Regions from separate parts of the Labrys sp. E2SS-1L genome, predicted to be linked through region 1. Evidence: predicted binding sites of a transcription regulator. Region 1 holds the regulator's gene; each other region holds the start of a gene.
What was found. The regulator LexA, encoded in region 1, represses DNA repair genes until DNA is damaged. The targets are predictions, from matches to a motif close to TGTTCNNNNTGTGTTCNG.
Positions count from the first base shown of each region.

Region 2: the regulator LexA is predicted to act here: its motif matches at 7,742-7,759, upstream of ACIGJE_RS12300 (ImuA family protein).
Region 3: the regulator LexA is predicted to act here: its motif matches at 1,704-1,721, upstream of dinB (DNA polymerase IV).

Region 1 covers NZ_CP172712.1:4,106,254-4,116,325, reverse strand. The annotation lists gene ACIGJE_RS19275 (ComEC/Rec2 family competence protein) at 1-198, shown strand, start outside; gene ACIGJE_RS19270 (HlyD family type I secretion periplasmic adaptor subunit) at 241-1,686, opposite strand; gene ACIGJE_RS19265 (type I secretion system permease/ATPase) at 1,683-3,857, opposite strand; gene ACIGJE_RS19260 (hypothetical protein) at 4,407-6,398, shown strand; gene ACIGJE_RS19255 (TOBE domain-containing protein) at 6,615-6,821, shown strand; gene ACIGJE_RS19250 (pentapeptide repeat-containing protein) at 6,932-7,615, opposite strand; gene lexA (transcriptional repressor LexA) at 7,644-8,366, opposite strand; gene ACIGJE_RS19240 (molybdopterin molybdotransferase MoeA) at 8,479-9,699, opposite strand; gene moaC (cyclic pyranopterin monophosphate synthase MoaC) at 9,696-10,072, opposite strand, start outside.
Region 2 covers NZ_CP172712.1:2,663,661-2,673,732, forward strand. The annotation lists gene ACIGJE_RS12280 (dipeptidase) at 1-1,026, shown strand, start outside; gene ACIGJE_RS12285 (endonuclease III domain-containing protein) at 1,228-1,962, opposite strand; gene ACIGJE_RS12290 (error-prone DNA polymerase) at 1,973-5,302, opposite strand; gene ACIGJE_RS12295 (Y-family DNA polymerase) at 5,299-7,017, opposite strand; gene ACIGJE_RS12300 (ImuA family protein) at 6,932-7,717, opposite strand; gene ACIGJE_RS12305 (SulP family inorganic anion transporter) at 7,880-9,364, opposite strand; sul1 at 9,434-9,489, opposite strand; gene ACIGJE_RS12310 (hypothetical protein) at 9,900-10,055, opposite strand.
Region 3 covers NZ_CP172713.1:372,735-382,806, reverse strand. The annotation lists gene ACIGJE_RS27565 (L,D-transpeptidase family protein) at 1-376, shown strand, start outside; gene dinB (DNA polymerase IV) at 425-1,681, opposite strand; gene ACIGJE_RS27555 (hypothetical protein) at 2,105-3,556, shown strand; gene ACIGJE_RS27550 (hypothetical protein) at 3,579-4,358, shown strand; gene ACIGJE_RS27545 (hypothetical protein) at 4,361-5,434, shown strand; gene ACIGJE_RS27540 (hypothetical protein) at 5,427-6,506, shown strand; gene ACIGJE_RS27535 (alpha/beta hydrolase) at 6,724-7,551, opposite strand; gene ACIGJE_RS27530 (cupin domain-containing protein) at 7,629-8,081, opposite strand; gene ACIGJE_RS27525 (LysR substrate-binding domain-containing protein) at 8,303-9,214, opposite strand; gene ACIGJE_RS27520 (hydrolase) at 9,421-10,062, shown strand.

The DNA.
Region 1 (10,072 bases):
GGCGGCGACGGCCGCCTCACCTGGCGCATCGTCATGGCGCGTGACCTCGAGGGGGCCCGTCCCTGGGCTCCGGCCAGAACGAAGCCGGTTGCCAGTGCCACGCCGCCCGCTACGCAGGCTCCGCTTGTCGATTCGCCTCGGGGCTCCCCCATCCCCGACGCAGATCTGGGACCTTCGCAGCCGAACGCTGACGACTGACATATGCCCAGGGGGAAGCGCCTGGGTTCTCCGCGCCGCGGATCAGCGCTCGCGCATCGCCTGGGACGACACCTCGACAAGGGGCGAGAAGAGATATTCCAGGACACGCCGGCTGCCGGTCTTGATCTCGACGCTTACCGTCATGCCTGCTCCGAGCGGCACCTTGTTGCCGTCTGCTGCAATGAAGGTGGTCGAAGGAGTGAGCGTGACGGGATAGACGAGTGCCTGAACCCTCGAAGCGCCGGCAAACATATCCTGCTGTCGGATGGCCTGCGTCGGGTCGCCTTCGGCGCGCTGGGCTTCCGGCGCAGGGATGGAGTCGGCGGCGACATGCGTCACGAGGCCGGAGATCGTACCGTAGCGGGTGAACGGGAAGGCCTCCACCTTGACGATGGCCTCCTGGCCCTTATGGACGAAAGCGATGTCCTTGTTCTCCACATAGGCTTCGATTTCGAGCGTGGCATTGGCTGGGACCACCCGCATCAATTCCTGGCCTGTGGTCACGACCTGGCCGATGGTGGTCACGGAGACGGACTGTACAGTGCCGTCAATCGGGCTGGTCAAGGTCTTGTGTTCGAGGCTCGCCTTCGCCTTGATCAGGCGATGGCTGAGGTCATCGGCCTGGCGTTCGGCATTCGCCTTTTTCTGGGAGTTGTCGCTGATGAAGGCATCCCGGATCTTGGTGGCTTCAACCGTGAAGGTGACCATCTCGGCCTTCGCCTGCTCCAGCCAGCCATTGTTGGCGGCGAGGGCGGATTTTTCCGACTGGAGAGCCTGGAGCGCGTCAAACAGGTTCGTGCGCGTGCCGGCATTCTTCTCCATCAGCGTGTTTCTCATGTCGACCCGGCTCTGCAGGGTCTCTATCAGGGTCGCCTGGGAAGTCGTGGTGGCGATCAGCCGATCACGTTCCGCCGTCTTCACCGCCTTCTTGGCAGCCAAGCTGTTCAACTCGGCGCGCAGGCTTGCCAGGTCATCGCGCAGCACCTGTTCCTCGCGTGCACGCACATTGGCGGGAATGGTCTCGGGCCATGGGATGGCGGGGGCTATATCGACGATGTTCTCCTCCGCAGTTTCGATCGCTGCCCGTCGGCGCAAGGCTTCGGCTTGATAGGCGGCCAGGCTTGCCGCGATGTTGCCGACGTCGGCCTCGGTCTCGACGGTGTCGAGTTCAACGAGGATGTCCCCGGCCTTCACATGCGCGCCATTGTCGACCCGGATCGCCCGAATGCGTCCTGTTTCCAGAGGCTCGATGGTCTTGATCTGGCCGATCGGCCGGATCTTGCCGGCAGCGACGGCAAAGATGTCGATCCGGCTGAAGTAGGACCAGGCCAGCGCGCTGGCAAGGAAACCGCAGATCAGCAGCAGCAGCGCCAGCCTTGCCGGAGACGCCGGGGTTTCCAGAATTTCGAGCGCCGCCGGCAGGAACTCCTGATCGGATCGCCGCGGTGTGGGCCGCTTGCGTGCGGTGGAGAGTGAGGCGGTACTCACGATACGTCCTCCCCACTCGCCTGGCTGGTCTGCAGCGCCCACAGATGAGCATAGAGACCACCTTTTCTCGCCACCAATGCGTCATGCGTGCCGATCTCGACAATGCGCCCATCGGCCATGCTGATGATGCGGTTGCAGTTCCTGACGGCGGCAAGCCGGTGGGCGATGATGATGACCGTGCGCCCCTTGACGATCTGTCGCATGTTACGATGGATGACACGCTCGCTCTCATAGTCGAGGGCGCTCGTGGCCTCGTCGAAAATGAGGATCGGCGGATTGGTTGCCAAAGCACGGGCAATGGCGAGGCGCTGTCTTTGCCCACCCGAGAGATTGGCGCCGCGTTCCTCGATGATGGTCTCGTAGCCGCTCGGCAGCTTGCTGATGAATTCGTCGGCGCCGGCAAGGCGTGCGACCTGCATCACTGCGCCGCGTGACATCGTTGGATTGGCCAAGGCGATATTGTCGTGAACCGAACGGTGAAACAGCAGGTTTTCCTGCAGGACCACGCCGATATTGCTGCGCAGCCAAGCCGGGTCGACCTGTGAAATATCGGCTCCGTCGAGAAAGATCTGTCCCTCTACCGGCGTGTAGAGACGCTGGATCAGCTTGGTCAACGTCGATTTGCCCGAACCCGACGGACCGACAATGCCGATCACCTCGCCCGGATTGATCTGCAGGGTGATGGTTTTGAGAACTTCCGGCAAACCGGCTCTGTAGCGGAAGGATACGTTCCGGAAGGCAATCTGTCCGCGCGGCGTCGGCAACGCCAACGGCATCCGGGGTGAATGTTCCGGAACGGTGTTGAGAATGTCTCCCAGTCTTTCGATGGAAACCTGCACCTGCTGGAAATCCTGCCACAACTGCGATAGGCGCAGGATGGGTTGCATCACCTGCCCGGAGATCATGTTGAAAGCAACGAGTTCGCCTACCGTGATCTCGCCGCGGATCACGGCCATGGCGCCGAAAAAGAGCAGGGCGGCCGTCATCAGCTTGCTGACATATTGAATGGCGTTCTGGCCGATGCTCGCCAGGAGCGTTGCATCGAAGGCCGTGCGGACATAGGCGGCGAGCCGCTCCTCCCATTGCGACTGCGTTGCCGGCTCGACGGCCGCGGCTTTGAGCGTCTGGATGCCCACCACGGTCTCGACCAGGAATTGCTGGCTTTCGGCTCCCGTGTTGAACTTCTGCTTGACCTTGTCTCGCAGATGCGGACGCACCAGCAGGGTGATGATCAAATAGAGCGGGATCGCCGCGATGACGATCAGCGTCAGCTTCCAGGAATAGAGGAAGAGAACGGCGATGAAGATGAAGGTGAAGAACAGGTCGATCGCCGAGAACAGGCCCTGGCCTGTCAGAAAGGAGCGTATCGTCTCGAGCTCCCTCACGCGGGCGACGGTCTGGCCTGCCGCCCTGGTCTCGAAATAGCCGAGCGGCAAGCGTAGCAGGTGATGGAAGAGGCGGCGGCCAAGCTCGACATCGATGCGGCTCGTCGTATGCGAAAGGACATAGGTGCGCAGATATTGCAGCGAAACGTCGAAGACACCGATGATCACCAGGCCGAGGACCAGCACGAGGAGCGTCGAATAGCCCTGATGCACCAGGACCTTGTCGACGATCACCTGGAAGAAGAGCGGCGTGATCAGCGCGAAGATCTGCACGAAGATCGATGCGACCAGGACATGGGCCAGTGGCTTGCGGTAGCGCCAGATCGAGGGCAAGAACCAGCGTAGGCTGAAGGCTTTTGGATCGATGCCAGGGCCCTTGAGACGGCGGGCGACCAAGATGACCTCCGGCTCGATCTGATCGAGCAGGTCTTCCACCGACACGCCGCGTGCCACGCGCGTGACAGGATCGACCAACCGATAGTCTCCGGAGGCCATCAAGCCTCCATAGATGGCATGGGGCCCCTCCCGCAGCTTGACGATGGCCGGCACCGGAATGGACTGCAGGCGTTTGGCCTTGGCCGCATTGATGGTGCGAGCCTTGAGACCGACGATGGCTGCGGCTCGAACCAGATCGACATTGGTGCTCTCTCTGTTTCCCAGCGCAAGCTCCCGGCGCATATGCATGGGATCGGCTGCAATTCGGAAATAGTTTGCCACACCGCATAGCGCAGCGAGGCCGGAGTCGAGTTTCTCTGGCTCTCCCGTGCTCTGTGATATTTCGTTCATGAGTGGAAGACCTCGGGCGACCTAGTCGCAAGTGCTCGCAGTGGCAAGGAACGCAAACTAACCGACCATCATCAATTCAACCCGGATTTAATCTTACGACCAACTGACAACGCCGCCGTTGCGACAGTGCGACGATTTTACAGTACATTACAAAGAAAGATCGTTAAAGGACCAAATCATTAATTGGCAGGCAGGTCTGTATAAATGACAAATAAGGGTTTGGGCGTTTTTGCAATGAATTTCAATGTTCTATAATATTTTTATAATAAATTTTAGTTTTAAATATGATTGTGAAAATCTTTTCAAGGAAAAATTTTGATAAATTAGACTAAATATCCAGCGTAAATTTCTATTATAAAAATCGTGTTTTGTTTTTGGGGCGAATATTGCTCTGGCTTGAAAATATTTTCATGGAGATCGAGTAAAGCCATCGCATGGATACCAGACGTCATGTATGCTCGCGATCGTTCTCACTGCCAAGCCGATAAGGTGAAGTGGCTTGGATGTCAGGTATTCCATCGCTAACTGAGCGCAGGCCAGGAATTCTCCATGAGCAACATTGTACTTCCAACCGGTATCACCCATGACAGCGTTTTCGCGACGGGTGCAGCAGGAAGCACCTACAAGGTAAATTTGGATTCCTACATTATTTCCGCCGACAGTCTGGGGCTCCAGCTCGACGGCGGCCCCTGGACTGTAACGATCAATGGCGGGGTTAGCGGCCTGCAAGGAGACGGCCTTGCCGTGAACGCGCCGCCCACGAGCACCCTTGTAACGACAAAGGTCAATGTGGGAACGGAAGGCTCCATCTACGGTTCCCTCTACGGCATCGGGACAAATGCGGCCTTGGATGTCGCGAATTCAGGAATTATCCGAGGGGATGCGGGGGCCATCTATTACGTCGGCGATTCAGGCAGCAATCTCTATTCCAACGCAAAAATCTCCGTAAAGAATCTGGCAGGCGCGACCATTTCTGGTGGCGATTTCGGAATCTATAATAACAGCGCTGCGACATTGACGGTGACGAACGCCGGGACGATCTCTACGGATAGCGGTTATGCCATTCGGTCCGGCGGGCTTGGCAGCATTACCAACAGCAAGCTGATTCAAGGCGACATCGGTCTCTTTGGCGGGGCTCCGCTGAATTCCCTGGGAGTCCCGACCGCCGGCAATACCGTCACCAATACCGGAGAGATCGATGGTTCGATCCTGATCAACGAAGGCAAGAATGTCGTTACGAACTCGGGCATTGTAATCGGCAATGATCAGCTCCTGACTTTCGCAGACGATACTCAGCGGGATGTCCAGGTTTCGATAGGCCTTTGGCAAGGCAACAGTACCATCAAGAACTCAGGAAAGTTGTACGGAACGATACTTGGAAGTTTGGGAGCCGACGTCATAAGCAATACGGGGTTGATCGTCGGCGACACGGCCTATGGCTACGATGCTGGAAGCGAACAGTATTTCCAGGGCGCGTTGGACCTCGGTGCCGGCAATGACAGCCTTACCAACGGCAAGGAGATCGATGGCGCCGTCTGGCTGGGTACGGGAGATGATACGGCGACCAACACCGGCGTGATCTACGGTTTCATCTCGGCTGGCAACGGCAACGACAAGATCACCAATTCGGGCAGCGTCGACGGCATCGATCTGGGCGAGGGGGTCAACACCCTCACCAACAGCAAGACGATCTATAGGGGTGTCTATGGTGGCGATGGCGGTAATACCATCACCAACAGCGGTACCATCTACGGCAATGTCCAGACCGGAGCTGGCAACGACAAGTTCACCGAGTCCGGTGCCGGTCTGGTGACCGGCGACTTCTATTTGGGGGCGGGCAACGATACCTTTGTCGGTGGTGCCAGTGTCGAATATGTCCACGATCAGGCCGGCAACGACATCTATGGCCTCGGTGCGGGCAATGACGTCTATTTTGCCTCGAACGATGGCGGTACCGACAAGGTGGATGGCAGCACCGGGATCGACGTCTTCACTGTCGATCCCGCTACGACCGACCCGCTCAATATCAATCTGGGCATCACGGCGGCTCTCGGCCTGAATGCTCAGACCGCAACCTTCGGCACATCCGGCGGCAGCGAGAATGTGAAAGGCTTCGAGATCGTGTGGGGCACCGCCGGCAACGACACCATCGTCGGCGGAGCGATAGCGGAAACACTGCACGGCAATGACGGCAACGACATTATCGCCGGCGGCGTTGGAGCCGACATCCTTTGGGGGGAGGGCGGCAACGACATCTTCAAACTGCTGGGCGTCAAGGACAGCGGATTGACCCGTGCGGCAACCGACACGATCATGGACTTCACCCAAGGCGAGGACAAAATCGACCTCAGTTTTCAGGAGTTCCACAGCCTGATCGCCAATAGCGATTTCACCGGCTCGTCGGGTGAACTGCGTTATATCTTCCAGGGTGGGCAGACCATGCTGCAGGGCGATATAAATGGTGACAAGAAGGCGGATTTTCAGATCGCGATCCAGGGCACGGTCAATTTGCAAAGCAGCGACATCATCGGCCTCACCTGAGCGTTGGCTGCATCGCGTCTGAGCGAGAAGGTGGCGGCCCCATGGGCCTCCGCCCGCAATTTTCGGGGTAACGATCGCGCGTTTTGAGGCGGTTACCCCGATCGTACCCGCCGTCTGGAAGGGGCCACCGCCACGCTAATTTCACCAGTATTTGCCGGTGGACATTGCTTCAGGAATGATGATGATCGCGTCTTTCGCGTCGCCAAGGGAAGTTTCATGAAAATCAGCGCCCGCAACCAGATCAAGGGCACGATCAAGAGCGTGACGAAGGGGCAGACGACCTCCCACATCCAGCTCGAGGTCAACGGCACCATCATTACTGCGTCGATCACCAATGAGGCCGTCGACGACCTCAATCTCAAGCCCGGCCAGAATGCCTATGCCGTCATCAAGGCCTCAGACGTCATGATTGCTGTCGACTGACCTGTCTTCCCGGTTCATGACGACCTTCGGCGGTGCTCGGGCGAATAGTGGTTCGAGCACTCCTGGTTGCCTGGTGTCGAGCGGATTAGCCTGCGATTCCGGAGGCTCTCTCAGGCAATCCGCAAGCCCAGTTCGGCCAGCAATTGGCCGGCCTGGCCTTTCGAGATCGTGGCGCCCTTGAAATAACGGGTGTCTGCCAGCTTCAGCCCGCCGAGATCGGCACCGCGCAAGTCGGCACCCTCGAAGCGAGCATCGACAAGATTGGCATCACGCAGACTGCATTCCTCGAAGATCGCCTCGCGAAAATCACATTGGCGCAAATCGGCCTGGGTGAAGTCGAGGCGACGCAGCACGCTCTTCCGGAAGGAAAAGGCCGGCAGCTTGGCCGACATCAGCAGAACTTCCTCGAAAACCAGCCCCAGCCCCGAGGTTTCGGAGAGGTCCGCCCCGGTCAGCTTGCAACCGGTAAAAGCCGTCGAGGCCGCCTTGGCGCGCCGGAAGCTGGTATTGCTGTAATCACCGGTGCGGAACGCCGCTTCCTCCAGGTCCGTGCCACGGAAATCGGCGCCGCTCGCTTTGCAGTTGCGCCAGAGTGTATTGGCAAGCCTGGCGCCGACCAGCTTGGCGTTTCTGAGCCTGCAGCGCTCGAAGGCCCAATGAGAGAGATCGAGACGCGAAAGATCGCACTCCTCCATCTCGCAATCGACGAGGGAATGCGGAAGCTTCGCCGCGAGCAGGTTTTCGACATCGCGGCGCCGCAAGCTGCAGTTCGCGATCGCGCGAAGCGCGTTCATAGCCGGCAAGCCACGATGTCGGCCACGCTCAATAGCGACGGAACAAACCGACCAGCTTGCCCTGGATCTGCACCCGGTCGGGCCCGAAGATACGGGTTTCATAGGCCGGATTGGCGGCCTCCAGTGCGATGGAGGCTCCGCGCTTGCGCAGGCGCTTGAGTGTCGCCTCCTCGTCGTCGATCAGTGCCACGACGATGTCGCCGGTATCGGCGTGGTCCTGGCGGCGGATAAGCACGGTGTCATTGTCGAAGATACCGGCTTCGATCATGGAATCGCCGCGCACTTCCAGGGCGAAATGATCGCCGGAGGACAACATTTCCGGCGTGACGCTGATGGTGTGGCTCTTGGACTGGATGGCGGAGACCGGCGTGCCGGCGGCGATACGCCCCATCACCGGGACGAGGACCGGCCGGCCGACCTCGTCGTCAATTTCAGGCCTGACGGGGCGAACCTTGCCGAGATTGCCCTCGATTACATTGGGGCGGAAACCACGCTGGGAAGAGGCGAGCGACAGGCCGCCACCGCTCGGCACCGCCGATTCGGGCAGGCGCACCACTTCCAGCGCACGGGCGCGGTTGGGCAGGCGCCGAATGAAGCCACGCTCCTCCAGCGCCATGATCAGGCGGTGAATGCCGGACTTGGACCTGAGGTCCAGTGCTTCCTTCATCTCATCGAAGGAAGGAGGCACACCCTGTTCCTTCAGGCGCTCATGAATGAACCGAAGCAATTCATGTTGTTTCTTGGTCAGCATGGCTATCCCGTCGTGGCGGCCGCGAATCACGGTGAAGGTGTAAACAAAACAAGAACAGTGCTACATGTTCCTACTGTGTTCTGCAACAATGAAGTTCAGGTTAAAGACGTGGTCAATAGCCGGCCGCACGGAGATCGATGATCTCGCAGGTCTCACCCGCCTTTGCTTCGGGTGCGAAGGGCGGCCGGATCACCAGGCAGTCGGCATGTTGCATCACGCTGACGAGCGACGAATCCTGCAGTGCCAATGGCTCTACCTTGAGGATGTCTGACGTATCGTCAAGCAGGAAGCGGGCCCGTATATAATCCTCGCGGACATCGTTGGCCGGCCAGGAGCGGGCAAAGACGGCCTTGCGGCGTGGCGGGCCGGCGTCGGAACGGCCAAGCAACGCGCGCAGCAGCGGCACCAGGAAGAGGACGCCGCAAACCACGGAGGAGACCGGATTGCCCGGCAGTCCGAGGATGTGCATGACGCCGAGCCGCCCATGCAGCAGCGGCTTGCCTGGCCGCATGGCAATCTTCCAGAAGCCGAGCCGCATGCCTTCGCGGGTCAGTGCGGTCTGGATCAGATCGTGATCGCCGACGGAGGCACCGCCGATAGTGACGAGCACATCGGCCTTTTCGGCGCGAGCTCGCTTGATGGCGGCTTCCAGGGCCGGGAAGTCGTCGCTGGCGATGCCGAGGTCGAGCACTTCGCCGCCTTCGGCCTCGACAAGGGCGCGGATGGCGAAGTTGTTGGAGGCAACGATCTGGTTCTCGCCGATGGCCTGGCCGGGCAATACCAGTTCGTCGCCGGTGGCGAGGATGGCGACCTTGGGGCGGCGGTGGACCGGCAGACCTGGGTGGTTCATGGCGGCGGCGAGGGCGATATCGCGGGGGCCGATGACGGTTCCAGGCCTCAGGGCCTCACGGCCTTCGGTAAAATCCAGTCCGCGGCCCCGGATATGCTGGCCGGGCTTGGCCGTGGCCTCCAGGATGACGCGATTGCCGTCGCGCCGGGTCTGTTCCTGGATCACCACGGTGTCGGCGCCGTCAGGTACGGGCGCGCCCGTAAAGATGCGCACGGCCTGGTTCTCGCCGACCCGACCGGCATAGCCATGCCCGGCGGCAGACTCGCCGATCAATTCGAGGCTGGCTCCCTGCTTGGCGTCATCCACGCGTACTGCATAGCCGTCCATGGCCGAGGCGTTGAAACCGGGCTGGGTTCTCAGCGCGGTGATGGCGGAAGCAAGCACGCGTCCGCGCGTGGCGTGCAGTGGCACGGTTTCGACAGGAAGCGGGGTGACGCCGGCAACCACCTTGGCCAGCGCGTCCGCGACGGGAAGCAGGCTCATGGATTTTCCTCCGCATGCCAATCGCCGGATTTGCCGCCGGACTTCTCTACGAGCCTGATCGCCTCGATGCGCATGCCCCGGTCGGCGGCTTTGACCATGTCATAGATGGTCAGGCAGGCGACGGAAACAGCGGTCAGCGCTTCCATCTCCACGCCGGTCTGACCCGCGACCTTGGCTGTCGCCCGCACCGTCAGACCGGGCAGAGCGGTGTCGGGCTCGATCTCGACGGCGACCTTGCTGAGGAGCAGCGGGTGGCAGAGCGGAATGAGTTCATGGGTTTTCTTGGCGGCCATGATACCGGCGATGCGGGCCGTGGCGCGAACATCACCTTTCTTGGCATCACCCGACAAGACGAGGTCGAGCGTCTCGCGCT
Region 2 (10,072 bases), 1.4 Mb from region 1:
TTGCTGCATCTAGCCTCCAGCAAGGCAAAATCGGCCGAGGTGATGTTCGGTAAGGGCGACGGTGCCGGGCATATCGATCTGCCCCGGGCGCGCGCCGGCGGTTTTGCCGGCGGTTTCTTCGCAATGTTCCCGCCTCCCCAGGCCTCGACGACCAATATGGACGAGGAGATGAAGGGCGCGAGCTATGATCTGCCGCTGCCGCCCTTGCTGCCTTGGGAGAAGGCACAGGCCTCGACCGTCGGCATGCTGTCGATCATGTTGCGACTGGAACGGGCCTTTCCCGACGATGTCGCCATCTGCCGAAGCGCCGCCGAGATCCGTGCCGCCATGGCGGCCGGCAAGATCGCGGCCGTCCTGCATATCGAGGGGGCGGAAGCGATCGATGCCGATTTCGCCAGCCTCGACGTGCTCTTCGCCGCCGGCCTGCGCTCGATCGGGCCGGTCTGGAGCCGCCCCAACATCTTCGCCCATGGCGTGCCTTTCCGCTTCCCGGCCTCGCCGGATACCGGTCCCGGCCTGACCGAGATCGGCCGCGAATTGGTGAGGCAGTGCAACAAGCGCGGCATCATGATTGACCTTTCGCATCTCAACGAAAAGGGCTTCTGGGACGTTGCCGGGTTGAGCACGGCGCCGCTCGTCGCCACCCATTCCAACGTCCACGCTTTGTGCCAGTCCACGCGCAATCTCACCGACAGGCAGCTCGATGCCATCAGGGAGAGCAGCGGTGTCGTCGGCCTCAATTTCGCAACCTGCTTCCTGCGGCCGGACGGCGCCATGCGTGCGGATACCGATCTCGACGTCATGGTGCGCCATCTCGATTACCTGGTCGAGCGTCTGGGCGAGGATGGCGTCGCCTTCGGTTCGGACTTCGACGGCGCGGTGATCCCCGCCGCCATCGGCAGCGTCGCCGGCCTGCCGCGCCTGATCGAGAGGATGCGCGCTGCGGGATATTCGCAGGCCCTGCTGCACAAGATCGGCCATGAGAATTGGTTGTCGCTGCTGGAGCGGACGCAGGGACAGGCCTGAGATTTACAGGATTAGGCGCGAGAATCCTTCTCCCCTTGTGGGAGAAGGAGCCCCGTAGGGGCGGATGAGGGGAGATCCGCGACCTTTTGGGATATGTACTGACACCCCTCATCCGGCGCTACGCGCCACCTTCTCCCGCAAGGGGAGAAGGAAGTTGTGTCTCATTCGTCATGGTTTCGAGGGCATAGGGCAGCATCGAACCTATCGCCTCGGGATCTTTGATGCCAAGGCGGATCCATGCCGGCACAGGTCCGCCATCCCGCATCGCGAGCAGAGCGGACGCTGGCTGGTGCAGACCTCCTGGCCGAAGCGTTTGATCAGCCAGTGCAGTTCGTAGAGGTCGTCGGCATCCCAGCTCGCCGGCATCAGGCGCAGCATGATCTGATGGGCCCTGGTGAAGCTGGCATTGTCGGGCAGCAGGCCGAAGCGTTCGCCGAAACGCCTGATGTGCCGGTCAACCACGAAGACACGCCGCCTGAGCGTCGAGAAATTGAGCACCGCCGCCGCGCATTTGGGGCCGATGCCGTCATGAAGCTGGAGCAGCTCCATCCCGGTTTCGACTGAAAGCGCGGCGAGATGGGAGAGATCGAAGCGTCCCCGCTGCTCGACGATGCGACCGACCGAAGCCACCAGCTGGCTGGCTTTCTTCTCGGGATGGGTAACGTTGGCAAGCTGCGTGAGCACCTCGCGGGGGTCGGCCTGCCCCAGCCTGTCGAGGGGACGGAAATGCTCGCACAGGGCCTGGAAGTCCTTTTCGGAGTCGCGATCATAGGTCTCCGAGCTGATCAGTGCCTTGACGAATTGCTCGGGCGGCGTGTGTCGCCGGGCGTGGCGCTGCGGGCCGTAGGCCGCGAGCAGGCGCTCGCGCAGCACGGCAATGGGCTCCTCTCGGCCGAAATCGAGCCCGAGCTGGATCTGCTCCCGGATGGCAGGCATGCCCAATTCCTCAATGGAAATCCCGGCTCTTGAACAGGCTGAGTTCAAGCTGAGCTGGCGGCGGCGGTGGTGAAGCGCCATCCGACATGTCGCGCAGGCGGGCGAGTTCGGCGGAGAGGTCGAGCACTTCCTCGGCGATGACATGCACCACGTCGCTGGCACGCTGCAGCCGGCCGCGTATGGCGACGAAACGGGCATTCATCACCGCACGGCGATTCCTTTCGAAGGTCCGCGACCACACGATGATGTTGGCGATGCCGGTCTCGTCCTCGATGGTCATGAAGACGACGCCGCTGGCCGTGCCGGGGCGCTGGCGCGTCACCACCAGGCCGGCGACGGTGACGAGGCTGTCCTGCTTGAACTTACCCTCGCGATGCGCCTCGTTGGTGATGGCGCCGAGATGCTGCAATTGCGGGCGCAGGAAGGAACAGGGGTGGGCCTTGAGCGACAGGCCCGTCGACTGATAGTCCTCCAGCACATGCTCGCTCTGCGACATCACGGGCAGGGCGACGGCGGGCTCGGGGAACAGGGCATCGTCGAAATCGGCGGCCAGCAGCGGCATGTCCCGGCTCGTCCTGGTAGCGCCGATGCCGATGGTCTCGAAGCGACGCACCGCCCAGAGCGCCTCGCGCCTGTCCAGGCCGAGAGAACGGAAGGCATCGGCCTCCGCCAGTTTCTGCATCGCCGCCAATGGCAGGCCGCTTGCCGTGCCGAAGCGCTCCAGGCTGGAAAAGCCGTTGCCGCGCCGGCCGGCCATTGCCGTGATCTCGTCTTTCTTCAGCCCGGAGACCAGCCGCATGCCCAGACGCACGGCAAAGCGGTGTTTGGTGGGGTCGCCGGCCGGTTCCAGCGTGCAGTCCCATTCGCTGTAATTGACGTCGACGGGCCGGATCTCGACGCCGTGATTTTCGGCATCCCGCACCAGCTGCGCCGGCTGGTAGAAGCCCATGGGCTGGCTGTTGAGGATGGCGGCGCAGAAGACGTCGGGATAGTGGCATTTGATATAGGCGGAGACATAGACCAGCACGGCAAAGCTGGCGGCATGGCTTTCGGGAAAGCCATATTCGCCGAAGCCCTCGATCTGGCTGAAGCAACGCTCGGCGAAGGCCTGTTCATAGCCACGGCGCACCATGCCGCCGATGAACATCTCCTTGTAGTTGCCGATCGTGCCGGTGTGCCGGAAGGTCGCCATGGCGCGTCTCAGGCCATCGGCCTCGTCCGGCGTGAAGCCGGCGGCCTTGATGGCGATCTCCATGGCCTGTTCCTGGAAGAGGGGAACGCCGAGCGTGCGGCCCAGCACGTCCTCAAGCTCGTCCTTTTTCCCGAACTCGGGAGAAGGTGAGGGAAAGATGATGGGTTCGAGACCATCTCGCCGCCTGAGATAGGGGTGTACCATACCCCCCTGGATCGGGCCGGGGCGGACGATCGCGACCTCAATGACGAGGTGATAAAATTTCCGGGGTTTCAGGCGCGGCAGCATCGACATCTGCGCCCGGCTCTCGACCTGAAACACGCCGACGGAATCGGCTTTGCACAGCATGTCGTAGGTGGCCTCATCGTCGCGGGGCAGGGCCGCGATCGCGCCGAGGCGCCGGTCGTAATGACGTTCGAGCAGGTCAAGCCCGCGCCGGATGCAGCTCAGCATGCCGAGCGCCAGAACATCGACCTTCATCATTCCCAATTCGTCGATGTCGTCCTTGTCCCATTCGACGAAGGTACGGTCCGCCATTGTGGCGTGGCAGACGGGCACGGTGTCATCAAGCCTCTCGCGCGTGAGCACGAAGCCGCCGACATGCTGCGACAGATGGCGGGGAAAGCCGGTGAGGGCGGCGGTGAAATGCAGCGCCTGGCGGATCACCGGATTGTCGGGATCGAGGCCCGCCTGGCGCACCCGACTGGGTGTCCAGGTCTGCATGCCCATGCCCCAGACCGTCTTCGACAGCGCCGCCGTCACGTCCGGCGTCAGGCCTAATACCTTGCCGACTTCGCCCACCGCCCGCCTGGAACGGTAATGAATGACGGTCGAGCAGATTGCCGCACGATGACGTTTGTAGCGATCATAAATGTACTGGATGACTTCCTCGCGCCGTTCATGCTCGAAATCGACGTCGATATCCGGTGGCTCGCCGCGGTTTTCAGAGATGAAACGCGAAAACAACAGTTCCGTTTCTTCAGGATTAACCTCGGTGATGCCCAGGCAATAGCAAACGGCGCTGTTCGCGGCCGAACCGCGTCCTTGGCAGAGGACTTTGAGGGTATTGCGGGCATGATCGACGATGTCATGCACGGTGAGGAAATAGGGCGCGAATTCCAGCTTGGCGATCAAAGCGAGTTCGGCGCGAACGGCGTTGACGACTTTTTCCGGCACTCCGCGGGCAAAGCGCTTCCTGGCACCGGCCCAGGCCAAGTCCTCCAGGTGTTGCTGGGCGGTTTTGCCTGGCGGAATGGGTTCGTCCGGATATTCGTATTTCAGCTCCCTTAGATTGAACGTGCACGCCTCCACGATTTCGAGCGTGCGCGCCAAGGCCTGCGGATGATCGGCGAAGAGAACGGCCATCTCTGCGGGCGACTTGATATGGCGCTCTTCGTTGATTTCGAGCCGCAAGCCGGCTTCGGCCAAGGTGCATTTCTCGCGGATGCAGGTGAGGATGTCGGCGAGCGGCCGCTGGGCCGGGACGTGGTAGAGCACATCGTTGATAGCAACCATCGGGGCGCCGATCCTTTCGCCCAGCTCGGCGAGCAGGCCGAGGCGGCGGGGCTCGTCGCCTTTGAGGCGGTGGCTGCCGGCGAGATAGATGGAGCCTGGCGCGGCCTCGGCCAGTCTGGTTGCCCGTGCGACGAAGAGGGGATCGAGCGTGTCGGGCGGCAACACGATCAGCTTCTGCCCCTCGCAGGCGGCGAGAATGGCTTCGAAGCCGAACTGGCACTCGCCTTTCGCGCGCACCATGCGCTTGTTGTTGTCGCTGAGCAGGCGGCAGAGCCGGCCATAGGCCTCGCGGTCGGTGGGATAGGCGATGGCCTCGAAACCATCCACGGTGACGAGGCGCACGCCGGGCAGATAGTGCAGGGACGGATATTTCCTGGCTTCGCGCAGGGCCCTGACCACGCCGGCGAAGGAGTTGCGGTCGGCGACGCCGATGCCGGCCAGGCCGAGCCTGTGGGCCTGCCGCACCATGTCCTGCGGGAAGGAGGCGCCGCGCAGGAAGGAGAAATTGGTGGTGACGGCCAATTCGGCATAGGCAGGTGGGGCAGGGGCCGGCAAATCCGCAGGAAGCGCCTGGTCTTTCGCCCTGCCGGGAATGACGGCATGGCCGCTATAGGCCTCTCTTTCATACCTCATGCCAGCAGCCCTCGCAGGGACCAGTTCTGCCGGCCGTCATGGCAGAGCCAGAAGCGCTGGCCGTGCTGTGTCTCGGCGACGTAATAGTCCTGACGGGTCGGCGCGGGCAGCAGGACAGCGCGCTCACGCGTGGCTTCCCCATCCTCGAAGCGGTTGCGCTTCTGGCTCTTAGGGCTTTCGCTGTCGGGGAGGGCAGGCGATTCCTCCCCCATCTTGCCCCAGCCATATTCCTCCTTGCCCGGCTTGTCGGGCAGGGCCGGGGGAGCCGCTTCCCACCAGGGACCGGCGATGCGCTCCGGCCCCTGCAGTGCGGTGATGCGATGGGACGAGCCACGCCAACGGACATGGTCGGGCAGGCCTTCCGGGCTGGTCGCAAGAATCTGCAGGGGCTCGGGCTGGTCGAGGAACAGAGGCGGCCGCTGATGCGAGCCATCGGCCGCCGGCCAAGTTGGCTCGGGATCGGCGGCATCGCGTGCCTCCTCGGCAAAGGCCGGATCGTGCCGGGCGACGGGATGGAGCCGCTGTACGCTGCCGGGGCCGAGGCGCTGGCGGAGGGCGTCGATCAACTCGGCCCGGCGTTCGGCGGCATCGGCCGGCGGCGCATCCCGGCGTCCTTCCTTGAGGGACAGGCGGCTCTGACGCTGGCCGAATTTCTCGGTGACGGTGGCGGTCAGGCTGATGGTCTCGAAGCCGAAGCCGGCATCGATGGTCTCGCCCAGCCGTTCCAGGTCGAGCTCCACCAGCCTGGCGATATGGGCCGGATCGCGCGTGGCGGCGGCAAGGCCGATATGGATGGTGCGCACCTCGCCATCGACCCGGAACAGGCGCAACTGCAAGGCGCGTGCTGCCACCCCGCCCGCGACGAGGGCGGGAACCAGGTCCTGCATCAGGCGGGCGGCGACATGCACCACGGCCGCCTGGCTCACCACCGGCTCGAGGAGCTGGCGGCTGCGATGATAGAGCGGCGGCGGCTCGATCAAGGCGAGGGCTTCCTCACGCCGCCCCATGGCCTGGTCGAGGCGCTTGAGCAGGATCGCATCGAAACGCGCGGCGAAGGGGGCGCGCGGCTTGCCGATGAGATCGCCGATACGGGTGAAGCCGAGGCGGCGCAGGGTCTGGACTGTTACGTCGCCAAGGCGCAGGGCCGCCAGGGGCAGATCGGCAAGGGCCGGGCCGGGATCGCCGTCCTCGGCGATGACAGTGCCGTTCTGGGCATGGAAGCGGGAGAGTGCCCAGGCCGCGCCCGGCGTGTCGGCCAGCGCCACGCGCGCACCGAGGCGAAGATGGCGCAGGCGCTTGACGATGTCGGCAAGAAGCGTCTGTTCGCCGCCCGCCAGATGGCTGGCGCCGGTGACGTCGAGGAACAGGCCGTCGGCCCCGTCGGCCTCGCGATAGAGGGCCACGGAGGGCGTATAGCGCATCGCCCATAGGCCGAGCCGGTGCAGGGCCCTGGCATCGGCCTCCGGCATGGCCGGGCGGGTCTGCAGCCCCGGCACCTTGGCTCTCGCATCGGCGACCAGCCCGCCCGCGGCAAGGCCCTCGATCTCGGCCGGCTTGCTGGCGGCGGCAATGCGCGGGCCTCCGGCGGCATCGACCGTCAGGACGAAGGGGTAATGAGCATCGATCGTATCAAGCGACCTTGGCGCGTTGCTCTGGGCGACGAGAAAGCGCTGGATCGGCCAGCGTGGCAGATAGATCGAGACGATGCGAGGCATGGTCATACTCCATGAGCCAGGATCCGCTTTGCCCGTTGCGGCTGCGCTCGAGCCGAACGTGCCAGCGCCAGGCGGTGAGAAGGCCGAAACGATCGCGCGGCCCGGCGGCCGCGCCGATGCGCCAGCGGGTGATCGCGGCCAGGGAAGGCGCGGCCAAAGGCGGGCGCAGAAGGAAGAGAGGACAGGGGGCGGAGGCTGCCGCGAGCTGGAGGCGTCGGCTGGTGGCGGCGTCCATGCCGCCGCCCGTCACGGCTGCCACCGCCGCGGCGGCGCCGGAGCGCAGGATTTCCTCCATGGCCCAGGCGGCCTCGGTCTCGTCGCCGGCCGCGGCCATGATGAGCCCGGCGGGGTCGAGGCCGAGGGCGTTGAGGCCGTGGCCGTAGAGCCGCCCGAGGCCGGCCAGGCCGCGCGGCGAGGTCACCAGCCAGACCATGCCCTTGGCCTGGCGCAGGGACAGGCGGGAGGCGAGGAAACCCAGTGCGCAGCCATTGTCGAAAATGGTTTGCGGCGCAATTTCATGCAGGCCGTCCAAGGCGAGGCCGCCACCCGGCAGGCGCGCGTCGATCGCCCCGATGCCAAAAGGCAGCACGCCGGCATCGGCATGCACATGGTCGAGCCGGGGCAGCAGGGCACGCAATTCCGCCAGCTTCTCGGCTCGTTGGCCGGCGAGGACAGAAGGAGGGGGAACGCGTATCGTCATGGCTATGATCCGTTTCGCTCAGACTAGAACAAAACAAGAACATTTCAAGCAGAGTCTTTGATCGCGCTCCATCGGGGCGGGAAAGAGCCCGGCATGGTAAAGGGACTCTTCCATCACGAGATGGCAGAGTCCCCTGATTTCAAAGGCCTTACGAAGCGCGCTTCAATGCGAGGGCAGGGAGCGGGGCTGGCCTTCCTTGTCGTGCACGGCGAAGCGTTCCACCAGGGTGGCGCTGGCCTCGTTGAGGCCGACGACCTCGACCTCGCGCCCGTGGCGGCGCGCCTTGAGGACGATGCGGTCGAGTGCGCCGACCGCCGAGATGTCCCAGAAATGCGCCGCCCCGACGTCGATGACGATCCGCTCGACGGGTTCCTGCACATCGACGGCGTCGCTGAAGGTGCCTGCCGAGGCGAAGAAGATCTGGCCTTCGACCCGGTAGACGCGCTCCTTGCCGTCGGCCGAGAGGGTCGAGCGCACGCGGCTGAGGCGCGAGACCTTGCCGGCGAAGAACACGCCCGACAGGAGCACGCCAACCAGCACGCCCTTGGCGAGGTCGGCCGTTACAACCACGGTGCCGACGGTTGCCAGCATCACCACCGAGGAAGGCACGGGGTTGCTGCGCAATTGCAGGAGCGAGCGCCAGGAGAAGGTGTTGATCGAGACCATGATCATCACCGCCGTCAGGGCGGCGACCGGCACGATGGCGAGCAGATCCTGCAGCGCCACCAGCAGGATCAGGAGAAAGCCACCGGCCACCAGCGAGGACAGGCGGCCGCGCGCACCGGAGGACACGTTGATCACCGACTGGCCGATCATGGCGCAGCCGCCCATGCCGCCGAACAGGGCCGAGGCCATGTTCGCGATACCCTGGCCGGCGCATTCGCGGTTCTTGTTGCTCGGCGTATCCGTCATGTCGTCGACGATCTGCGCAGTGAGCAGGGATTCGAGCAGGCCCACGGCCGCCAGAGTGAGCGCCACCGGTGTCAGGATCCGTAGCGTTTCCAGCGTCAGCGGCACCTCAGGCAGACCGAAGCTCGGCAAAGTGGAGGGAAGCTCGCCCAGATGGGCCACCGTGCGCACGTCCAGCCCGAAACCCCAGGCGATGGCAGTGAGCACGGCGATCGCGACCAGAGGTGCCGGAATGGCTCTGGTGACATAGGGAAACAGATAGATGATGGCGAGGCCGAGGGCGATCAGGCCATAGGTTGCCACCGGTACATGCACGAGCTCGGGCAGCTGGGCCAGGAAGATCAGGATCGCCAGGGCGTTGACGAAGCCCGTCATCACCGATTGGGAGACGAAGCGCATCAGCCGGCCGAGCTTGAGGAAGCCGGCGATGATCTGGAACGCGCCCATCAGGATGGTGGCCGCGAACAGATATTGCAAGCCGTGGTCGCGTACGAGGCCCGTCATCAGCACGGCGGTGGAGGCGGTGGCCGCCGAGATCATGGCGGGGCGCCCGCCGGTGAAGGCGATCACGCAGGCGATCACCACGGAGGCGTAGAGGCCGACCTTGGGGTCGACGCCCGCGATCACCGAAAAGCCGATGGCTTCGGGGATCAGGGCAAGGGCGACGACGATGCCCGAAAGCACGTCGCCACGCGGATTGGAAAACCATTCCCGGGAATAGGCAGACAATTTGTTCATGAGAAAATTCGCAAGGGACATGCGGCCATACCCGCTGAAACGGGTTGGATGATGCTGTCGCGCCATTTGCGTTATCCGGCGGATCGGCGGCCGGAAGAGCCACCCGGAATTTCACCGGGTCCTTCTGAATGGCCTCCTTCTAGCGGCAAGGCGCAGGCGGAGGCAAGGCGAAAGGCAGGACCGGCTGCATTTTGTTGCGGCCGGCAGCAAAACCTAAGCTTGCTCACACAGAAACTGTTCGCGAAAAACAACTGTCGGGAAAGATGGCTGCTTAGGGCTTGTGTGAAGGGCGCCGTTTGAGCTTCCCTATCATCCAGACAGCGAGCACCAACCCGAACATCCCCATCGCCAATAGCCAGTGCCCTTGTGCGGAGGTCACTCCAACTAAAGCGCCAATACCCGCTCCCCAATGAAGTGGCCGCTTAGTTGCATTGGCCGCATCTGAAGCGGGCAGACCTCTGCCCGTCCAATTCCCCGAGATGATATCTTTCTTGTCATCGTTCATAGCTTGCATTCCGCTGTCGGGAAAAGCCGCTCACACCGAGGAATGATCGAGGTCTTGGAATTTTGTGCCGATGCGCTTTCGCATGCGGGCAAAAGCTTGGTCACCATCCCAAATACGGCGCAGCTCCTCGATTGTTTGTTCGCGCTGAGTTCGACGAAACTTCCAATCGCGCAGTGCTTCACGCATGACCTCGTTAGCCGGTG
Region 3 (10,072 bases), on a different replicon from region 1:
TGCGGTTTACCCCGCCTCGATCGGCAGCGAGGAGAAGCCGGCCCCGAGCGGCTTGGCGGAGGTCAGGCACGTGGTGCACAATCCCACCTATTACTACGATCCGAAATTCGCCTTCAAAGGGATCAAGACCAAGCGTCCCTTCACCATTGCCGCCGGGCCGAACAATCCGGTGGGATCGGTCTGGATCGATCTTTCCATCGAAAGCTATGGCATCCACGGCACGCCCGACCCCGGTAAGATCGGCACGACCTTCTCGCATGGCTGCATCCGCCTGACCAACTGGGACGCCGAGGACCTCGCCACCATGGTCAAGCCGGGCGCGAAGGTCGAATTCAAGGGGGATACGGTGCAAAGCGAGAGCGAACGCTCTCCGTAAAGGCCTGCACGTCCTGCAACCGCCTCTACCGGGTACGGCGCTCAGCTTTCATGATTCATCCAGATCTTTCTGCGCAAGCTCTCTGAAGGCGTCCGGAACGGACCGCCTTCGATCCAGCGCCGCCGTCGCATAGCCCACCGCATCGCGCCCGAAGCGTTGGCGGATGAGATCCATGGCGCGATCGGCCGACTGGCGCGCAGTTCCCTGACAGGCGCCGGGCCGCCACTTCTCGTCGGGAAGGCCGAGCGGAAGATCGAGCTGGATCTCCCGCTCCTTGTGCAAATGGGAAACGCAAACCGCAACCAGCGTGATGACAGTCTCTCGCGGGTGATCGGCAAGCGCGATGCGCACCAGCCTGGTGGCAATCTCCGCCAGCACAATCGTCGCTGCGACCGGCGCCTCCAGCGTTGCCGACCGCGTGACGGCACGCATGTCGGCAAACCGGACGCGCACGGTCACGGTCCAGCCGGCCAAGGCCTTGGCGCGAAGGCGCGAGGCGACGCGATCGGCAAGCTGAAGCACGGCCGGCACGAACACGCCTTCGATGGCGGGTTGCCGCCCCAGCGCGGATTGCGCGCCGGCGGATCGGGCTCTGTGCTGCGTGCGGATTCGGCGGGGATCCCGGTTCCAGGCGAGTGACCGGAGCTTTTCGCCAGCCGCGCGCCCCAGAAGCCGCTCGATCGAGTGGCCGGGCGTATTGGCGAGTTGGCCGATGGTAAGAATGCCACGCTCCTTGAGCCTGGCCTCGGTCACCGGCCCGACACCCCACATCAGGCCGACCGGGAGGTCATGAAGAAAGTCGAGCTCGTGAGCCGGATCGACGACGACGAGGCCGTCCGGCTTTGCGACCTGGGAAGCGATCTTGGCCAGGTGCTTTGTCCGCGCGACACCGATGGAGATCGGTAGACCCAACTCGCTCCGCACACGCTCTCGAATGGTTGCCGCGATATCGGCCGGCGTCCCGAAGAGATGGGTGCAGCCGGCGACATCGGCGAAAGCCTCATCGATCGAGATACGCTCTACCAGCGGCGTGAAGTCACCCAGGATGGCGATCGCCGCATCGCCAAGACGCTGATAGTCGTCGAAATGCCCACCAACGAAAAGGAGTTGCGGACACAGCTCCCTCGCCTTGCGGCCCGACATGCCGCTATGCACCCCGAAAGCCTTGGCCTCGTAACTCGCCGCCAGCACCACCCCGCCGCCGACGGCGATCGGCCTTCCGCGCAGATTGGGGTCGAGGAGTTGCTCGACCGAGGCATAGAAGGCGTCGAGGTCGGCGTGGAGAATGGTGGCAAGGGTTTCCATGACCCGGAATCCCGCATCACAATGTTCCTTATTTGTTCTAGACAACGCAGGCAAAGTCAAGGCCCTGGAAGCGGCTGGCAGCTCCAGCCCCCGAGCGGTAAGCCAGCGATCGCCGAAACGCTCGGTGCCGCACCAAGCGAAAGCTCGCTGGTGGTCTCGTATCCATTGCAGCGGGCGCGTGTTCATTCGCCATCGTCGCGACGGCAAGCATCAGGGCGCCACTTTCAGGACGGTACAGCCAGTCCTTCCTGTCACAGAAGGCCATAGGCGCCATGGCAGTACGCACGCCCATGGCTCAACAGACACAATCCCAGGCCCCGGCGGCAAAACCACCGCTATGATAGCCGCAGCACTGCCTATATAACTACGCCGTCGGCTAAAATCGCGACCGATTATTTCGTTTGAGTTTCTGGATATTGCATCTTGAAGAGCACTGCCCTCGCCCGCCTGTTGCAGGGGATCACGAAGCCTTCTCACGACAAGCGTCCCTCGATCGAGACCTTTGCGGATATCGACACGGACCGGCTCGCTGCCGAGCTCAATCTTGCCGGCCGGGGAAGAGAACGCGGCGGCAACGAGGAGCCTGCGACGTCATCCGAGACGATGGACTCGGTCGAGACCCAGATCATCGAGCGCATCGAGGCCGCAAAGAAGGCCGCCCATGCCACCATCGAGGATGAGTTGCGCACTTATGCCGAACGCCTGGCGGCTCTCGATTTCGAGGACAGGTTCACGCAGATCCAGCATACCGCCCCGGCAGCCGTCGGCGATTTCAAGCTGGAAGCACGCGCGGGACGCGACGACCTTTATGCGCTGCGTCGCAACCTGCGCGACCTCGACGCCGAGCAGCAGGCCTTCCGGCGCAAGCACAAGATCGACCGCACCGCCCGTGTTCATGGCGGGGCAGCGACCTTCCTGAAAGTCGCCCTCCTCATCGTGATGTTCGTGGTGGAAGCGTTCGCGAATGGCAACTTCCTGGCCAAGGGCAGCGAACAGGGCCTACTCGGTGGCGTGACCGAGGCCATCTCCTTTGCCGCCCTCAACATTTTCGGTACCTTCATCATCGGCCATTTCGGCGTCAAGCAGATCGCCCACAACAGCGTGTTTCGCAAAGGCCTGGGGGTGCTGGCCTTCTGCTTCTACGTGGCCTTTGCCCTCGGCCTCAATCTCGCCTTGGCCCATTATCGCGACGTCTCTGCCCAGTTCCTGGAGGGAGGCGGCGAGCGGGTGATGCAGGTCATGGCCACCACCCCCTTCCAGCTCCGCGACCTCAATTCCTGGCTGTTCTTCGGGCTTGGCCTGATGTTCTCCTTGGTCGCCCTGATCGACAGCCTGACCTTCTCGGATGCCTATCCCGGCTATGCCGAAGTCCAGCACCGCCTCGAAGCGGCCAGGGACGCCTATCGCGACCGCAGGGCGGAACTCGATGAAAACCTGAAGGACGTTCGCGACGAATATCAAGACAGGATGCAGGATATCAGCAGCGACCTGTCCCTGCGGCGGGGCGAGTACGAGGCCATCATCGCCAATCGCGCGCGCATGCTGAAGCTCTTCAGCCAGCATCAGGACCATCTGGAACGAGCGGCCAACACGCTGATCGGTTTCTATCGCGAGGCGAATGCCAAGGCTCGCAAGACGCCGCCTCCGGCCCGTTTCGCAAGCCCCTTCTCGCTTGCAAAGGTCAGCGTGGAGGCCAGCACCGAGGGCGAATGGAGCCTGCGCGACCTGCGATCCCGCATCGAACAGATCCAGGCGATGCTGACGGCCGAGGTGAAGGAGATCCACACCGCCTACCAGACCACCATGGACGAATATCAGCAGCTCGACGACGTGGTTCCCGAGCCGGGGATGGGTGATGGCTCGAAACAGGCGTAGGCGCTCGCGCGGTGGAAGCGGTTTGCCGCAATACATCCTGGGCGGCCTCCTGCTGCTGGCGGCCGCGGCGGTGGCGATCGGCTTTGCCTATCTCAAGCTGACGGCCAAGGTTCCGCCGAAACTCGATGCGGAGCTGTGCCCCGTCGATGGCCCGACATCCATGACTATCGTCCTGCTCGATGCCTCCGATGCCCTGCCGCCGATCGGCCGTCAGCAATTGGCGACGGAGCTCACCGATCTGGCCGAGGCCACGCCCGAATACGGCCTGTTCGAACTGCGCGTCCTCGAACCCAACGCATCGGGCGGTGCCGTGAAGTTCCGGGCCTGCAATCCGGGTGACGGTTCGAGCGTGGACGCCCTCACCGGCAACAAGGAGCTTGCCAGGCGGAAATGGACGCAGGGGTTCAAGCAACCGCTCGAACGAGCCTTGGCGGCGGATCTGGCCGGTGTTCCCTCCGACAATTCTCCGATCATGGCGACCATCCAGGCGATTGCCGTCGAGCGATTCACGGGAGCCAGGTCGGACAACGTTGCCAAGAAGCTGGTCATCGTCTCCGACATGATCGAGAACGGACGGGATTACAGCCAGTATCGCGGCGACCTCTCCTTCGCCCGTTTCAAGAAGTCGGTCGCCTACAAGCAATTCAGGACCGATCTTCACGGTGCCGAAATAGGCATCAAATATGTGCAGCGCCAGAAGCCGCCGATCGACAGCGTTGCCCATATCCGGTTCTGGCAAGAATGGATCGCCGACAATAACGGCAGGTTCGACAGCGCCGATCGCCTGCAGGGAGTGAACTGACGATGGTCCAGGACAAGGCCTGGTCGACGACCGACAGCGCCATCAGTGCCAGCCTCTTCAGCCTGTTCGTCCTGGCGGGCAGCGCCTACATCATCGCCGCCAAGCTGATGCACTATCCGGCCTTCCTGGTGACATCAGTGCCGGTTGCGGTGATGGTGGTCTACGCGCTCGTCATCGTCGTGCTGCGGCGCTTCCGCCTGCGCTTGGACCAGGCAGGCGACAACATCTACTATATGGGCTTCCTGTTCACCCTCACGAGCCTGGGCGTCTCGCTCTATCAGTTTCAGGCCGAGGGGGCAGTAGAGGAAATCGTCCGCAATTTCGGCGTCGCAATTGCCTCGACCATCGCCGGTGTCGCCCTTCGCGTGCTGTTCGGGCAGATGCGGCAGGATCCCTACGAGGTCGAGCTGGCCTCGCGCCTGGAACTGTCGGAAGCCACCCGGCGGGTTCGCCGGGAGCTGGATACCATCGTGGTCGAAATCGCGAATTTCCGCCGTTCCTCCCAGCAGATGATCATCGAGGGATTTGGGGAAGCCCGCGAGGGCGTGCGGGATGCGACCAGCAGGGCTCTCGGCGACTTCGAGGATCTGACCCGGAAGGCCGCCGGGCCGATCGAGGCCAGTGCCGATGCCAGCACCACGATCCTGAAGGCCTTTGCCAAATCGGCATTCGAGAGCGTCGAGGCGGCCAATACGAAGTTTGCCGCGGAAACTGCCAAACTGTCCGAAGGGACGGACAGGCTCACGGCGACATTGGAGGCGGTATCGGACCACCTCAAGAGCCTGCAGGTACCCGCCAACGTCATCGAAGAAAAGCTCCAGCCTTCGGTCGGGGAACTGACGCAGGCCGTCTCCCAGCTGAGCAAGAGCCTCGCAACTTTCATCGAGCACAATTCGCCGATGGCACCGACCCAGCTTCTCGATACGGAAGCCAAGCGCAATGCCCGCATCGACAATCTGGCGGAGGCGATCGCCGGCCTGACACGGCAGATGGAAGAGGCTGCCGCCGCCAAGCAGAGCAGGCCGCTGCGATATATCAGGCGCCTCTTGCGCAGATCGGCGGCGGCTGATGCGTAGAGCGACCTCCATCGGCTCCGATGGGGCGGCCTATCGGCGAGGCATCGTCCTCGGTTTGACCATGGCCGAGATCATGCTGCTGCTGGTTTTCTGCCTGCTGATCGCCCTGACGGTCATGTTCAGCCGGGAGCAGGAACGCGCCAATCTTCTTGCCGCCCGCCTGAAGCAGGCCGAAGCGGCGCTCGCAAAGGAACAGCAGACCTCGAAGGATCTCGCTGCACTCCTGGACGAGTTCAAACGTACCGGAGCAATTCCCCAGCAGCTCGATGATAGCTGGCGCAAACTGGTCGAAGCACGCGGCCTCGTCGACAAACTGCGGGAGAACGGCGTCGATCCCGACCAGCTCAAACAATATGCCGCGAAACTCAAGGACATCCTGCCCACGCTGACCGCCGATGTCTCGGGAGCCGATCTGGCAACGGCATGGCGCCAGATCGCCGAAGCGAAAAGCCGGATGACGACCATCGAGCTTGGGAATCTGACGGTCTCCGGGGTGGCCGACCTCATCGTCAAGGGTGCCAAGACACAGCAGGCCGAGCGAGAGGGGCGCGGCGAGCACGACTGGCCACCCATCATCAATCTGAGCGAAGCCAGTGGCTATAATTTCGCCATCGGCCGGGCCGACCTCACAGCGGATTTCGACAGGAAGCTCAAGACGAACGTCGTCGAGCGCGTGGCGAAGATCGTCGCCGAATATGATGTCGATGTCGTCGAGGTGATCGGCCACACCGACGAACAGGCCGTCAACAACCGTGCTTCCAACCTGGATGGCAAGCTCATCCCTGCCCTGGCGGGCAAGGTGCAGATCGACAGCCTCACTCCGGCGGACAATGCAGGCCTGGGCATGGCCCGGGCCGTGTCCGTCGCCAGGGTCCTGGAGAATGACCCTCGTCTCAAGGGCGTGACGGTCCTGCCTCTCTCCGGAGGCCAGATGATCCTGCCGGGGGACAAGGTGACCGACGGATCCGTGAGGGGCGACGTCAAGGAACGGCGCCGGATCGAGATCAGGGTGCGAAGGTCCGAAGGCAAGGCGGCGAGCGGCCTCCGGCCTGAATCAGGAACGCAACCCTGACCCGACGCGCCAAGCATCTTATACCAGTCCGGACAATGTTTGACCTGTGCCTGCAAAGGGGGCGCTGTCATTCCCGGCGCCGCCGCAGGCGGTGGGAAGGGAATCCAGGGGCCGAGAACGTCGCTCGTCACTCCTGGATCCCCTTCCCTCCCAGTCACAAGCAAAGCTTGTGACGTGCTCGCCGGGGATGACAGGTCCGTCTTTCTGCGATCGGGTATCACATGGAGAACAAAGCGCGCGTCAAGGCATGGTCGGGATCGACAAGCCCATCCAGGATATTGAAATGGTGGCGATCGGGCTCCTCGACGACATCGGTCTCGATGCCGAGGCCTCGCCAGATATTGCCGAGCAACGCATTCTGCCGCAGGAACTCGGAGGTCTCCCGGGCACCTGCCCAGCAGATCAGCTTGCTGCCGGGCAATGGCTCGAGCAGAGCCGGGCTCTCGCTTTTTGCTTCGTTCATGTCGATCTTCAGCGTCCCATTGCGGGCTATATGCATCAGCGGCCGAAGGTCGTGCAGGCCTGAAACGGAAAGCGTTCCCACGATCCGGCCGTGGAGTTCGCCGGGGAGCGGCGTCGTCTGGCTGATCATGCGCGTCACCAGCTGGCCGCCGGCAGAATGGCCGATCAGCCGGATCGGCCCCGGCACGATGCCCGCGGCCGCCACGATGGCCTGGCCGATCGACTTCGTGATATCGGCGATGCGTACCTCCGGAGCGAGCGGGTAGCTGGGTATCGCCACCGCATGGCCATGCGCCAGCGCCCCCTGCACGAGATGCGACCAGAAGCTCTTGTCGAGCGCCATCCAAAATCCGCCATGAACAAGGACGACCAGGCCCGCAAGGCCTCCCTTCGGATAGAACAGATCGAAACGCTGGCGCGGATCGTCGCCATAGGCGAGATCCAGCCTTGCACGATCCTCGGCGACGAGCGCATCGCGTGCCAGCCGGGCAGGGTCCACCCAGGCCTGCGGCCACGCCTGGCTCCCGGGGATGTTGGCTGCGTTGTCGTAAGCCCAGGTCCAGTCGACCACCCGATATCGCATCTTACTCTCGCTTTCAGGCCCGTCATCCGGCAGCGGGACTCGCCTCCCCCGATCTCACCGCCCGGAACGACCTCGTCTCAGTCATTGGCTTCCGGCGGCAGGAAATCGACGTCATGCTCGGCCGAGGCGCGTAGGACGGCTTCGACATCGGACATGTTGTGCAAGGTCTCGAACAGGTCGCGCAGCCTGCCGGCGGGCGACACCCAGAACAGCGCCCGAGCCGGCTTGTCCGACTTGTTGAAATAACCATGCGGGATGCCGCGCGGCATGCGCACCAGGTCGCCGGGTTTGGCGGTCTGCCAGGTTCCGTCGAGTTTCAGCTCCAGCTGCCCCTCCAGCAGAAAGATGAATTCATCCTGCGTCGGATGGATGTGGACCGGCACGAACTGACCGGGTTCGGAATTCGCCTCGAAAGCGAAAGTCGACCCGCAATCGGCCTTCGGGAAATAGCGCTGGCCAAGGATGTTCCATTCGACCTGCTCATAGCCCTCGCCGTGCCGCGTGATGCCGCCATCCAGTTCCGTGGTCATCGTGATCCCTCCCCTTTTGTCTAGATTCGATATTCGCAAGAAAAGGCATGCGCCGCCCGCGGGCGGCGCATGCCTTGAGATCATAACCTCGTCCAGATTTCCTGAAACGAGTCTTTTCCGCAAAATGGCCCCTCTCCCGCCGAATTCGCGCTGCGTCTCGGGCAGGCACGCCGGCGGCAGCGCACGAAGCGCCGTGTGCTCGCAGAAGTGTCGTCTGCGCCCTACATGGCAGCCTGCTTTCGCGCCGCCGCACATTCGGCAGCAAGGAAATCGAGCAGCGCACGAACCGACGGCAGCAAGCCTCGCCGTGAGGGAAAAACCGCATGAACGATGCCGGCATTGGGTCGCCAGTCCGGCAGGACATGGACGAGCTGTCCCGCAGCAACGTGCCGCCAGACGGCCATGGTGGGCAGTTGCGCCACGCCCACGCCGGCAAGCGCCGCATCGCAAAGTGCGGCCATGTCGCCGGTCACCAGCCGTGGCAGATGCCTGACCTTGGCGCTTTGCCCATCGGCATGTTCGAGCTGCCAGTGATACTCGCGCTGCGGAGGCCCGAGGGTGGCGCTCGGCAGGCGGTCCAGATCGGCCGGGGAGGCTATGGGGCGCCCGGCCAGAAGGCCTGGGCTGGCCACCAGGCATTGCGTGCTTGTGTCGAGCCGCCGCATGACGAGTTCAGTCGGTTCAAGGGGCGGGAAACGCACGCGAATGGCCACGTCGAAGCCTTCGGCAATCACGTCGACGCGCCGGTTGGTGCTTTCCAGATGGATCTCGATGGCCGGATACGCAGCAAGAAAGCGCGCAAAGAGCGCCCCAAACTGAAAATTGATCAGCGCTACCGGGCAACTTACCCGGATGATGCCACGCGGCTCGGCCTGCACCTGCACGATCACCTGTTCGGCGGCCTCGGCCTCGACCAGCATGGCAACACAACGATCGTAATATTCACGGCCGATCTCCGTGACGGAAAACCGGCGAGAAGAACGATTGAGCAGTCGCACACCCAGCCGATCTTCCAGTTGCTGGATGCGCCGGCTGAGCTTGGACTTCTGCATGCCGCCGGCTCGCGATGCCGCAGCGAATCCGCCGTGATCGACCACCTGCACGAAATAAAAGAGGTCATTGAGATCCTGCATCGTCCCATTGATAGGACGCTGCATCGGGTTAAGCAATCTTCCGAGCCAGTCGTCCCGCTGATATTTCCAATTCTGCCGGTTCTGCCTTGGAAGCCGGGCTGGTTTTCCCAATCGGGGCGGCCGAAGCGCCCGCGCCGTTCTGCCCGCCGAGAATACTTCTCCGCGCGGAAAGGAAGTCGGGCGCCTGCAGAAGAAAGGAACGACCCATGTCGAGCGAACCCGTGCGCGATCCGCAATCGGATCAACTGCTGACACCGCAGAATGCAGCTTTCATCATCATCGATTATCAGCCGGTCCAGGTGAATTCGATCGCTTCGATGGATCGCCAGCTGCTGCTCAACAACATCGTTGGCTGTTCGAGGGCGGCAGTCACCTACGGGCTGCCGATCGTCCACTCGACCGTGAACGTGCAGACAGGTCTCAACAAACCGCCCGTTGCACATATCCGCAAGGTGCTGGGCGACTATCCCACCTATGATCGGACCAGCATCAACAGTTGGGAGGACATTGAATTTCGCAAGGCCGTCGAGGAAACCGGCCGAAAGAAACTCGTCATGACCGCTCTGTGGACGGAGGCCTGCCTCACCTTCCCGGCGCTGGACGCATTGGCTGAAGGTTACGAGGTCTATGTTCCTGTCGATGCGGTCGGGGGGACCTCGGTTGCGGCGCATGAGGCAGCGCTGCGGCGCATCGAACAAGCGGGCGGCAAGCTCATCTCGACCGTCCAGCTCTTCTGCGAACTTCAACGCGACTGGAAGCGCAGCCAGACCGTTCCGGCATTCCTGGATCTGTTCATCCAGACGGGCGGGACCCCCGGCATCCAGTTCACTTACGACAAGGCCGAATAGCATTCGCCCT